DNA from 3 places in the Paenibacillus sp. VCA1 genome. Region 2 is predicted to be linked to each of the others. Evidence: riboswitches for the same ligand, from Rfam matches in the RefSeq annotation. Region 2 holds a riboswitch; each other region holds the start of a gene.
The links. Region 2 has a riboswitch for thiamine pyrophosphate ahead of tenI (thiazole tautomerase TenI). Riboswitches for the same ligand answer to the same signal wherever they lie in the genome.

Region 1 (4,170 bases), on a different contig from region 2:
ATAAACACGGCGAGTTTTACGGCGGGATTGGCGCGAGCCAAAACCGTTTGTCGGGTAGGCGTCAGAAGCTCGATCATGTGCCCACCCGCCTTTCCGTCCGCTTGGATTCGACCGCAGGTCGTTCGATCACCGCGCCGTTCCGTACCTCCCATACCCTCGTGGCCACCTGCCGGGCGATGTCCTCTTCATGGGTTACCATCACGATGGCGGCCCCTTTTTCCTGCATATTCAGGCAGTAATCGAGTATCGCAAACGTATTGCGCGCATCCTGTCCAAAGGTCGGTTCATCCAGCAAAAGGATCGGTTGCCCCCGCATAACGGCCGCAGCCATGCTGAGCCTCCGTTTCTGGCCGGTGGAAAGCTGGTACGGATGGCGGCATTCAAGCCCTTCCAAATGGAAAAAACGCAGAAAATCGCGCGCTTTCTCTTCGGCCAGCCTGTTCTCGTCGCACGTCAATCTGCCCGTCTTCAAGGAAAAAGCCGCCTCCTCCAGCACCGTGTCCGCAACAAACTGAAATTCAGGATTTTGAAACACGTATCCGATCCGGTCCGAAGGGGGATGAGCCTTTTTTCTTTCCCTCCTGGAGGCGCCCTCCGTTTCCGGCATCGCTTCTCCGCACAGCTGATACTCCCCGCGGATCGGCAGCAGCGACATCAGACTCAGCAAAAACGAGCTTTTTCCGGCGCCGTTCGGGCCGACAATGGCGATAAAATCGCCGGGATAAATCTGCGCCGACTCTGCATGAACTACAGGCCGGCCGGCGCGGAATCCCGTGAATTGCCGCAGCGAGAGAAGCGGAGCCGGATTTTCAGGCACAACGGTTTTTTCCGCTTCGTCCCGCCTCGTTTCAAGCATCCGAAAAAAGTCCTCCCACACGCCCGGATACCATATGCCGTATTGCCGCAGTTCACGCCGGAAAGTACGGAATATCCATTCGGGGCTGCCGTCGCCGATGACGCCTCCGTCCGGAGCAAACAATATGATCCGGTCCATCCGGTCCGCGATCTCCTCAATCCGGTGCTCCACGACGATTAAGGTACGTCCTTCCGCCGATTCCCAGACGGCCTCCCACATTTGTTTCCTTCCTTCGGGATCCAGCAAAGCGGACGGTTCATCCAGAAAAATAACGTCAGGTTCAAGCAGCAGCACGGATGCCAGCGCCAACCGCTGCTTCATGCCCTGGGACAGGCTGTCTACCGGCACATGCAGCTGATCGGGGTTCAGGCCGACCGCCGCAAGAACCCGCCGCATTTCGGGAAGCATCCGCTCACGCCGGATACCGCGGTTTTCCAAAACAAACGCCAGCTCTTCATCGACATACGGCATGCAAAACTGGGTATCCGGGTCCTGAAAAACGTATCCTCCGGACTGCGGCGCCACGATGCCGTCCGCTTTGAGCGGAACCTCGATTACGTGCGGAATGAGCCCTCCCAGCACCTGCAGCAGCGTCGATTTGCCGCAGCCGCTCGGGCCGAGCAGCAGCACCTTTTCGCCGCGGCGAACCGAAAGGGACAAATCCTTAAACACAAAAGTTTGCTCGCCCGGAAATTTCAGCCTAAGCATGCTTACGCCCGCGACGGTCTCCGTTTCAAACGTCTCGCGATGTTCAATCATGTTCAAGCGCTTCGTAATCTTTTTTGGTCACGGGCCGCAGAAGCTGCGTCACGCCGGTCGCTTCCAGCGCCTTAGCCAGGGCAAACGCCAAATATCCCGCCAAAACCGCGGAGCTGACGATCCGCAGCGCATATTTGAACAGCATCATGCCGAGCGTATAGTCCGTCACGTAGCCGAAATAAATGTCGACCGCGAATGAACCAAGCGCCGCCGCCGCTCCCGCAAACGCCGCCGTTCCCATCTTGAAGCTGCGGTAGCGCATCACGGCAAAAACAAGCTCCGCGGCAAGCCCCTGCACGATGCTGTACAGCACCAGCTGAATGCCCCATTCGCTGCCGAACAATATTTCCACATGAGCCGCCGCAACCTCTGCCAAAATGGCGACGCCTGGTTTGCGGATCAGCAGCATGGCGAGCGTCGGAGCCAAAAACCAGACGCCGTAAACCAGCTCATCCGCCTGAAAAAACAGCGGCTTAAACAAGTCATACACCGAACTCCAAAAATGATACACGACGCCAAGCACAAGCGACAGAAGCACCGTGACCAGCAGGTCGCTCAGCCGCAGCCCCTTCCTTTTTTCCGCAAGCAAAACATGATCCATCCTGTTTCCCCCTCTTTTGTTTTTGAATCGGCGGGAATTTGCATGAACAGGCACGAAAAAAACCGCCCTGGATCGCAAAGAGAGACGGTTAAATAAGCCCGAAAAGGGCTTCATCGCGAATTCTCTACGCTGGCATTATCCAGATCAGATTCCCGGTCAGCAGCGGATACAGCTGCAATCTCAGCCTGATTCACTCAAGCTCCCGCATCCCATATGTAACGGATCGCATTTCATAAAAACACAAAAGCGCATCATCCGTATCCTGGTTCCAAAATACACCAATTCCGAATCGATTGGCAACAAAAAAATTTAAATAAGGATGAGACAAAAATCCAAAGAGCGACTTTCAACCGGCAATATATAGAGCGAAACGTTTTCGTTCGCCGATATATTGGACCAGGGAGCGGGAGGAATCGAATTTTGCAAAATCCTGAAATATTTAGGCTTCCGGCAGTCCCGTTGCTTCCGCCGATCGCCCCCCATTTTGGTCGTTATTGATTGATTTAACCGCTATTCTATGTCAATATATTTCAGAGTGTTCCAAAAATAGTATGCTGCGGCATTCGGATCCGGCCGCTAAATCCGATGAAACCAAAAGGCGGCCGCGAACGTTAACTCTATAAATCGACTTAGCATCATCCGAAGGGAGAAATAGCATGGCAAAAGAATGGTTAAGGCTGATGACGGAGCTCTCCTCAAGAAAGTGGCTTTCCGCATTGATGGGACGCTTTTCCCACAGCAGGCTCAGCAAAAGCGTCATCCCTTTATTCATAAAAAGCTATCAAATTCCGGCTCACGAGGCCGAAAAAGAAATTCACGAATACCGGACGCTGAACGAGTTTTTTTCGCGCCGGCTGAAGCCGGGCATGCGCCCGGTGGATGAAGGCCCGAACGTACTGACGAGCCCGGTGGATGCCAAAATCACCGCGATGGGCGACATCAGCGCGGGAACGATTTTGAACGTAAAAGGCCAGGATTATTCCGTGGCGGAGCTGCTTCATTTTTCTCCGCATTTGGAGCTCTACAAGCACGGTTATTTTTTTGTGCTGTATTTAAGCCCGACCGATTACCACCGCATCCATTCCCCTATTACGGGCGTGCGTACGGAAAGCGAGCATATTAAAGGCCGCGCCTATCCGGTCAACGAGTTCGGCATGACCCGAATGAAAACGGTGCTGTGCCGCAACGAGCGGCTGATTACCTACATCGCCGGGGAATACGGAGAGGTGGCCGTCGTTAAGGTAGGCGCCATGAACGTAAGCAGCATCCGGTACAACGACGAAAGCGTGTCCCGCTGGAACAACGGCGACGATCTGGCCTACTTCGAATTCGGGTCGACGGTCGTGCTCCTCACCCAGGACGGAACCTTTACGCCGCGGGCGGACCTGAAGCCCGGAGACCAGGTGCGAATGGGCCAGCTTCTCGGCACGCTGCATGCCCCGGCGCCCCGCTCCAACAACCCATAACCGCTGTCACGGCCGCTTGAGCACCGAAGCGATGATGTTTTGGAACAAGCGCCCCGGCAGCAGCGCTTTGGCATGAAGCGTCAGCCGGGTACTGCGCGGAAGCGCGTACCGGAACGCCGGACGTTTCATGCAGGCAATATGCGCAACGAGTTTGGCAACCTCTCTCGGGTCGCCTCCTTGTCGTACGCTTTTTTGTGAAAACGCCAGCACCTTTTCCAGCATGGATTGATAGGGCGACCCCTTCGCCGCGCTCATTTGCGTGAAGCCCTTGTCCCAAATCGGGGTGCCGTAGGCTCCGGGCTCTACCAGCACGACATCGATTCCAAACGGCCTTGCCTCAAGCGCAAGGCATTCGCTGAACCCTTCCAAAGCAAACTTGGAAGACGCGTAAGGGGCATATCCGGGAAATCCGACGCGGCCGCTGATGCTGCTGATCTGAATAATGCGCCCATTGCCGTGCTCCCGCATGATCGGCAGCACGGCCTGCG
Region 2 (4,170 bases):
GCCGATGCCGGCGTCGACGATGACGGGCACGGTCGATTGCTCGATGATGAGGCTCAAATTCAAGGGGTTCACAATCCCTTGGCCGGAGCCGATCGGCGAGGCGCCCGGCATAACCGCGTGCACGCCGAGCTCTTGCAGCCGCTTCGCAAGCAGCACGTCGTCCGACGTGTAAGGCAATACGATGAAGCCTTCCTCCAGCAGCAATTCCGAAGCTCGCAGCGTTTCGACCGGATCGGGCAGCAGCGTCTTCATGTCGCCGATCACCTCGACCTTGATCATGTCGCATAATCCGGACGCTTTGGCGAGCTTGGCGATGCGCACCGCTTCCTCCGCCGTCCGCGCGCCTGCCGTATTGGGCAGCAGCGTAAACCGCCCGACGTCGATCATCTCCAGAAAATTCGGCTGGCTTGGCTCGTAAATGTTCATCCGCCGAACGGCAAACGTCAATATTTGCGCGCCGGACACGCTTACCGCTTCCCTCTGCACGTCAAAATTCGGGAATTTCCCTGTCCCAAGCAGCATTCTTGATTGAAATTCATACGGTCCGATGTGTAACATCGCCTTATCCTCCTCCCACAAAATGCACCAGTTCGACCCGGTCCCCGTTTCGGACATCCGTGTCCTTATGCTCGTTTTTCTCGAGTATGTTCCCGTTGATTTCCACGACGACGACCTGCCGGTCCAGGTCAAAATGCGTCAGCAGCCGCGCCACCGTCGTTACCGACTCCGGCACCTGAACGTTGTTCCCGTTAATGATCAAATCCAACATGGACGATCCTCCCCTCCGATGGCCTGACGGCGTGATGCCGGTCCGGCGCAAAAGATTCCCAGCCTGTGAATGAAGGCCGCTTTCCGCTCATTTGCTCCACGATCAGCGCCCCGGTAACGGGGCTCAGCAGCACGCCGTTGCGATAATGCCCCGCGGCGACAAACAAACCTTCGCAGCCCGCAGCGGCACCCAGATAAGGAAGGCCGTCGCGGGTTTGCGGCCGCAGCCCCGCCCATGCCTTCTCCCATTGGGCAGCCGTAATCCGCGGCACAAGAGCGGCCGCTTTGGCCATCAGCCCCATCAAACCTTCGACGGATACCGTAAGTTCCTCGTTGCGCTCGATCATGGAAGCCCCGACGATGAGTCTGCCTCCGCGCTTCGGCACCAGGTAACAGCCTTCGGTGAACACCGTGCTGCTTATCAATGGGGCCTGCGTAACGACCGAGAAGCACTCGCCCTTAACCGGGTACACGTCGGCGTTGATCCCCGCTTGCGCCAGCAGCCTGCTGCCATGAACGCCCGCCGCGACGACCGCCTGACCGCAGCCGATCGTTCCTTCATCCGTGACCACGCCGGTCACCCGGCTCCGTTCCAGCCGCAGCGAATGAACGGTGCAATGCTCCTTTACTTCGGCTCCAAGCATAACGGCTGCCCGGACATAAGCGGCCGTCAATTCGGGCGCCGACACTTGCCCGTCCCCGGGAATCCGCATCACGCCTTCGATGCGCCCCGTCAGATTAGGTTCCAGCTCCCTGGCCTCGGAAGGCGTAAGCCAGGCGGCCGTTTCCCCGGCTTTGCGCTGAAAGGCGATCATCCGCTGGCATTCCATCGCCTGTTCAGGGGTCAACGCCACCTTCAAAAGTCCTTGCTGCACCAGTCCGATGTCGATGCCGGTCAGCTCCCGCAGTTCCTCCGCCAGCTTGGGAAACATCGCCCGGCTCTGCCGTGCGAGGTCGAACAGCGCGCCTGACCGGTGCATCTCCGACTGGGCGCCGAGCATGCCGGCCGCAGCGCTCGACGCGCCGGAGCCGATCTTCCCCCGCTCCAGCATGAGGACGCGCCTGCCCTGCTTTGCCAGGTGGTACGCGATCGAACCGCCGATCACGCCGCCGCCGATTACGACCACTTCAGCTTGATGGACCATGGTTGTTTTCCCTCCCTCTATGTAAGCATTGATGATAAGCAGCCGCCTCCCTGATCGGGTCCGCCGCTTCCAAAATCCCGCTCATGACGGCGATACCCGACGCGCCGGCTTTCAGCGTCTCGGCCACGTTCGCCGGCTTCACCCCGCCGATGGCGATGACGGGAATGCGGGTGCGGCTTGCGAGCAGTTTCAGTTCCCCAAGCCCGCGGGCCGGGGAATCGGGCTTCGATGCCGTCGGGTAGACATGCCCGAAAAACACGTAATCGGCCCCTTTCTTCTCGGCCTCCACCGCTTCTTTCAGCGAATGAACCGATCGGCCGATCCGCAGCTGCGGAAACCACTCCTTCACATCGGTTACATCCAAGCTGTGATAAGCGAGCTGCACGCCCTGAACGCCGGCAGATGCAGCGACGTCGGCCCGGTCGTTCACCACGATCCGGTCCGCAGGAACGCCTGCGGCCAGCAGCATTCCGATTCCGTTCAGCAGCTCGCGCGCCGTTTTCGCATGTTCCCTTAAATGAAATGCATCCACGTAAGGATGGATGAGGCCGGCAATCCTCGCCAGCTCATCAAGCGGCTGCCTTCCCGTCGAAACGACATGCAGTTCCCTTCCCGCCAATGGCCCCACTCCCGTTAAAAAAATGAAGGCCGCTTTCCCGAAAGAAAGCGGCCTTTGTCTGCACGTTGACAACCTTGCGCGCCAAAAAAAGCACAAGCGCAAGCATGAAACGCCGATTTTACCACTTCCCTCCGCTGGCATCGCTCCAGATCAGGTTCAAAGGGTCCGGAATTCGCGCTTCCGTCTCAGCCGTACAGGCACCCCTAGTGATTTGCTATGAAATTGAAATTGACTATAACATGAAATCCAACATGTGGCAATCCCTTCCATTCGGCATGCAGCTATTTTTTCATCCGGGCACGTCCCCGCATGCGTCCAAAAGCAGTCAGCCTGAAACCGTCCCAGCCAGCGAAGATCGAACCAAATACGCCGCAAGGCGGTCAGCGCGTAAGCAGAAATCGATTGGCTCTGCTGATGCCGCCCACATCCTCGAACAACACCATCATGGACAGGGCCGGAACGGTCACCTGTTCATCCGCGATCCAATCAAGCGCCTCGTTCCCGGCGCGCTCCTCGTTCACCGCCACCTTCCAGCCGGTATTGGAAAAAGGAATGTCCTGCTTGATCTCATGACCGTTCGCGTTATAGACGACGATGATGTTTTTCCAAGCGTCGCCGCCCGCAAAGTCCTTCAGCATAAAAGCGACGACATGGTCCCCGCAGCGAAGCGTCGCCAAATGATAGTCGATCTGCTCCCGGGAAGTCAGGCGAAAGGCGGGATGTTTTTTTCGAAGCTCGATTAAACCGCGGTAATAGTCGAAAACCGGTTTAAACCTCCGCTTGTTTTCCCACCGTATGGCATTGACGGCATCGCCGCTGCGGTAGCTGTTATGGTCGCCGTATTTGGTGCGGAGCAGTTCGTCGCCGGCTTGAATGAGCGGAATCCCTTGGGAGGTAAGCACGATGGCGTTGGCCAGGAGCGCGCGTTTTACCGTTTCGCTGCTCATGATGCGTTCGCCGTCGACGCTCCGGTACGGCTCGGACTTTTCCACGGCCTCCCTCAGGCTCCCTCCATGAGTCAGCTCCCCGTTGCGGATTTCCCGAAACCCGGCCTCGTCCCGAAGCCCCTGCGTCGTCAACACTTTATCCCATAAATTCAAATTGTCGTGAACGGTCACATAATTGACCGATTCGAGCGGAGATTCCGCAAAATCGTGAATCGATCCCTTGACGCCTTCAAGGATCGCCGCTTCCGTACCCGTTCCGCCCGTGGCAAACCCTTTCCCTCCGCCATCGCTGTCCCCTTTGATCGCGCCGCGGAAATGGTCGTTGAATACCGCAAAACCGAGATTTCTCTGGCTGCCTTTCAGCGTTTGCCGCGCAAGCGGCGTCTCCCCGCCCGTCCAAGGCTCCCCGTAGACGACGATGGCCGGGTCCACCTCGCGGTGCAGCTCTTCGGCCATCTGCTTGACGGTATCCGTATCGATCAATCCCATCAGGTCCAACCGGAACCCGTCGATGTGATATTCGTCCGCCCAATATCGAACCGAATCGAGGATGAATTTCCGGACCATCGGGCGTTCCGTCGCCAGCTCATTGCCGACGCCGGAACCGTTTGCCAGCCTTCCTTGGGCATCCCTGCGGTAAAAATACCCGGGCACGACCGCCTCGAACGGTCCGTCCTCGACGCTGTACGTA
Region 3 (4,170 bases), on a different contig from region 2:
ATATTTTGGCTTAAAATGAGCAGCGGGTACAGCGCCGACTTCAGAAACGGAATCAAATGCAGGATAAGGGCGATGACCAGCCCCACCGCCGTTCCGATGATAAAACCTTCAAGCGTCAGCCTGACCGTAGCCCAGACATGGCCCCATAAATCCCCAGCCCCGTCCGCCGTTTCCTTGGCGATGTCGACCGGGGAGGGAAGGATCCATTTATCGATATGGAACAGCGAGGTGCACAGCTCCCATACGGTCAAAAAGAAGAGGACCGCCACAAAGGGCGGCCATACATGGCTCCACCAGCGCCTCATGGACGGTATTTCTCCGTAAGCCGATCCATGCTGATGCCGCCGGGGTTATGGGCGATTTTGATCTGGGAGATGATGCTTGGGCTGCCGGCCTCCACCAGAACCTCATGCATGCGGCGCACGATTTCCAGCAGTTCCTCAAGCTCGCCCTCCATCGTCGTTTCCAGCGGATGCACCTCGTATTTGACGCCCGACTGCTGAATCACTTCGATGGCCCGGTCGACGTAGGGATAAGAGTTCTCGTTGTTCGGCGTTTTTGGGATGACCTGAATGCTGAGCAGGGTATGAGCCATACCCGATCACTTCCTTTGCAAGTTATGATAAATGACTAGGAATACGAAAGATCATGATTCTTGCGGCAAAAAGTCGTTCGTAAACGCGTTTTGGACATCCAGCGGCTTATCGAGCAGCTTATGCTCGTACATCCAATCGGAATACCCTTTCCATACCTGTTCCTTCTGCTCGCCCCAACGCTTGGCGTCGTCCTGGTATTTCGGGCTGAGCCATTTCTGGCTGGCCATCACCAGATCCTTGTCGAGCTCCGGCACGGCTTTGATCAGCACGCCCGCAGCATCCTCCGGATGTTGAATCGCAAACTGGTACCCTTTGGAGGTGGCGCGCATAAAAGCTTTGACCAGCTCCGGATCTTCCTTGATCTGCTTTTCGTTTGTGACGATCACCGGCGTGTAATAATCGAGCTTGTCGGAGAAATCCTTGACATACAGCATGTCGAGCGGCTCCTTGCGCAGCTCGGCTTCAATGCCGGTCCAGCCGTAGAAAATCCAGGCGAAATCGATGTCGCGTTTTACCGCCGTAAAATAGTCGGCTTCGCCCATGTTGACGATCTTCAGCTTGTTAACGTCCGCTTTATCGATGGCCATGATCGAGTCGATGACCGCTTTTTCCACCGGGGAGCCCCAGCCGCCGTAGGTTTTGCCTTCAAAGTCCTTCGGTCTTTTGATGTTGCGGTCGACCGGAGCGGCAAAGCCGGACGTGTTATGCTGGATCACCGCCGCGATCGATACGAGCGGAACGCCCTGCGTGCGCGCCTGGGTGACGTTTTCCTGCACGCTGATGCCAAACGGCACCTTGCCCGACGCGACCATGGCTTCCGCCCCTCCGGCGCCCGGCTGCACGATGTCGACGTTCAGGCCCTCCTCTTCGTAATAGCCTTTTTCCTTGGCGACGTAAAGCCCCGTATGGTTCGTGTTCGGCGTCCAGTCCAGGACGATCTTGACGTCCTTCAGCTTTTTGGGCTCGTTGCCGCCCGCAGCGGAGGACGTTTCCCCGGACGGTTTCCCTTCATCCGTCGTTTGGGCGTTTTTGCTTCCGCAAGCGGCCGTAGCCATCACAAGCAGCAATGCGAGCAAAAACAGCCCGAATTTTTTCGTTTTCATTGCGTTTCTCTCTCCCTTACCTATGTTCTCCCCTTCATTCATGCAGAAGAATCTTTCTTTTTCGATCTGGAAGCGAATCAAGGGCCCCTTGCATTCTCTTTTTCGTTCAGGGTCCGATCATTCAACAAAAAAAGCGCCCCGGATTCGGGACGCTTAAGGCGCAAGGATAGCATGGCGAACGCCATGACATGGCTTTTCCTACGCTGGCATTACCCAGATCAGGTTTAAGGGTCAGTATCTTGAAGGGATACAATCTCAGCCGGCCGATTCCAGCACCCCGGATTCTTATGAAGTTGCGGGTTTTACATTGGTATTATAGTCCTAACCTTGAAAGAATTCAATCGCTGCGGCTCGAAACCTTTCGTTTGGAACGGAAAAAGGGAGAAATCTGAAAAATCGCCGGTCTTGAAAAAGCGTCCCGTCCGGAAGAAGAATAAATATTCTAAAAAATGCCACGATAAGGGTGAAGGGAGTCTGGTTAAGGCAGGAGGCTGAGGGAAATAAAAACAAATATTTCGTTTATTCAATCCGTCATGATTCTGATGCTAAGCACCGGCCTACTGAATCATGTCATCCTAATCCCTATATTGCTTCAAGCGGCAAACCGGGACGCTTGGATTTCGGTGCTGCTGGCAAGCGGATGCGCGCTTGTATGGGCATGGATGCTTCACATCGGCATAACCAAACTGAACAAACGCCATCTGTTCGGTTGGCTGTCCAAGGCTTATCATCCCATTGTGGGCCGCGGTCTTGCCTCAGTCATCGCCGTATACCTGTTTGCTATTTGCGCCATTACGACAAAAGACACGGTATATTGGATTCATCTCACGTTTTCTCCGGAGACGCCTTTTCTCATTTTTAGCTTCCTCTTCCTTTTGATATCGGCCGTAAACGCCTTTTTGGGCATCCATTCCCTTGCCAATACCGCGGGCTTATTGCTGCCCTTCGTCATTGTATTAGGCTTTTTTATCATGTCGTTTAACATGCCCCATAAGGATTACACGTTGCTGAAGCCGATACTTGAACATGGCATGAAACCCGTTTGGGGAGGAGCCCTATATGCGGGAACCGGCTTTGTTGAAGTGATCATGTTTTTCTTTTTGCAGCATCATATCAAATCTCGCCTGTCGTATCTTTCTTTTATGCTCATGATCCTGCTTCTTATGGGACTGACTATAGGGCCGCTGATCGGCGCCATCGTTGAATTCGGAGTGGACGAGGCCAACAAGCTCCGGTTTCCGGCCTTTGAGGAATGGAGACTGCTGACCATTGGCCGTTACATCGAGCATATGGACTTCTTTAGCGTCTACCAATGGTTCAGCGGCGCGTTTTTGCGAATTTCGCTCTCCATGTTTCTCATACTCGATATTTTCCAGGTCAAAAGAAAAAAGGCGAAGGCTTGGGTGCTGGGGAGTATTTTTGCAATTACCTTTGCCATTACGGCCATTCCTATAAGCGACCGTTTTTTTCTAAACATGCTGTCCGAGTATGTGCTTCCCGTCTCGTTTTGGGGGATATTGTCCTTTTCCGTGATTATTACGGGGCTGATCAGCTTGGCCCGCCGAAGGGGGAAAATGGCGCCGTGAAGAGGCATGACATCAAAAGCAAGCCGGCCCAAAACATTGAGGATATGGTTTCGCGGTTGTTCGGATCGAGCGCGGATATTAAGAAACGAACCGTCTTGTTACCGGTCCAAGGTTATTCAGTTCAGTTGGTTTATTGCCAAGGGTTGTCCGATGCCGCCAAAGTGGAGCAAGACGTTATCCCTGAGTTAAAAAATATCCCGGAGCAAATGCTGCTGTCGGATGAAATGGATTTGCCGCTTAAAGTTCCTTTTCAAATGGAGCCCATTCCGCAGGACCGAACGGAAGAAGGGATGAAAACGACCGTGCTTGCGGGAGATCTTCTTCTTATATTTGCGCCTTCGAACCGATGTTACTCCATGGTTATGGGCAATGCGCCCAAACGGCAACCGGAGGAGCCGAATACGGAAGTTTCAACGAGAGGACCAAGGGACGGTTTTGTCGAGGATTTGTATACGAACGTTGCTTTGATCCGGAGGAGGCTGAAGACCGATCAGCTCGCTGTTGAGGAATTTACGATCGGTTCCGAAACGGCGACCAAAATCCATCTTTTATACCATAAGGCAACGATCAAGGACGATGTTCTCCAGGAGATCAGGGCGAGGTTATCCCGCATAAAAACCAAAGGTCTCGTGAGCAACAGTCAACTCGAGGAAATGTTGACCCGAGGCCTCTTGGTTTTTCCGCTGATAACTTATACCGGAAGGCCTGACTATGCCGTAAACTCGCTGCTCCACGGCAAATTTGTCATTGTGATGGACGGTGCCCCTACGGTGCTGATCGCTCCCGTGAACATCAATTTCTTGCTGAATTCTTCGGAGGATGCGTTTCTCGTCAATGTCGTTGTTGCTTTTACGCGTTTTTTGAGGGGGGTCAGTGTGCTGCTTT

Region 1: another riboswitch for thiamine pyrophosphate. It lies ahead of RJP21_RS24160 (ECF transporter S component); the one in region 2 lies ahead of tenI (thiazole tautomerase TenI).
Region 3: another riboswitch for thiamine pyrophosphate. It lies ahead of RJP21_RS01730 (ABC transporter substrate-binding protein); the one in region 2 lies ahead of tenI (thiazole tautomerase TenI).

What each region holds. Positions count from the first base shown of each region.
Region 1 is NZ_JAVLSX010000012.1:44,313-48,482, forward strand. It holds gene RJP21_RS24150 (energy-coupling factor transporter transmembrane component T family protein) at 1-74, opposite strand, end outside; gene RJP21_RS24155 (ABC transporter ATP-binding protein) at 74-1,615, opposite strand; gene RJP21_RS24160 (ECF transporter S component) at 1,608-2,216, opposite strand; TPP riboswitch at 2,321-2,432, opposite strand; gene asd (archaetidylserine decarboxylase) at 2,873-3,682, shown strand; gene RJP21_RS24170 (SDR family oxidoreductase) at 3,689-4,170, opposite strand, start outside.
Region 2 is NZ_JAVLSX010000002.1:577,936-582,105, forward strand. It holds gene RJP21_RS06220 (thiazole synthase) at 1-558, opposite strand, end outside; gene thiS (sulfur carrier protein ThiS) at 563-769, opposite strand; gene thiO (glycine oxidase ThiO) at 750-1,913, opposite strand; gene tenI (thiazole tautomerase TenI) at 1,897-2,532, opposite strand; TPP riboswitch at 2,642-2,747, opposite strand; gene pulA (type I pullulanase) at 2,913-4,170, opposite strand, start outside.
Region 3 is NZ_JAVLSX010000001.1:420,603-424,772, forward strand. It holds gene RJP21_RS01720 (ABC transporter permease) at 1-305, opposite strand, end outside; gene RJP21_RS01725 (thiamine-binding protein) at 302-595, opposite strand; gene RJP21_RS01730 (ABC transporter substrate-binding protein) at 647-1,699, opposite strand; TPP riboswitch at 1,878-1,989, opposite strand; gene RJP21_RS01735 (GerAB/ArcD/ProY family transporter) at 2,242-3,285, shown strand; gene RJP21_RS01740 (spore germination protein) at 3,282-4,170, shown strand, end outside.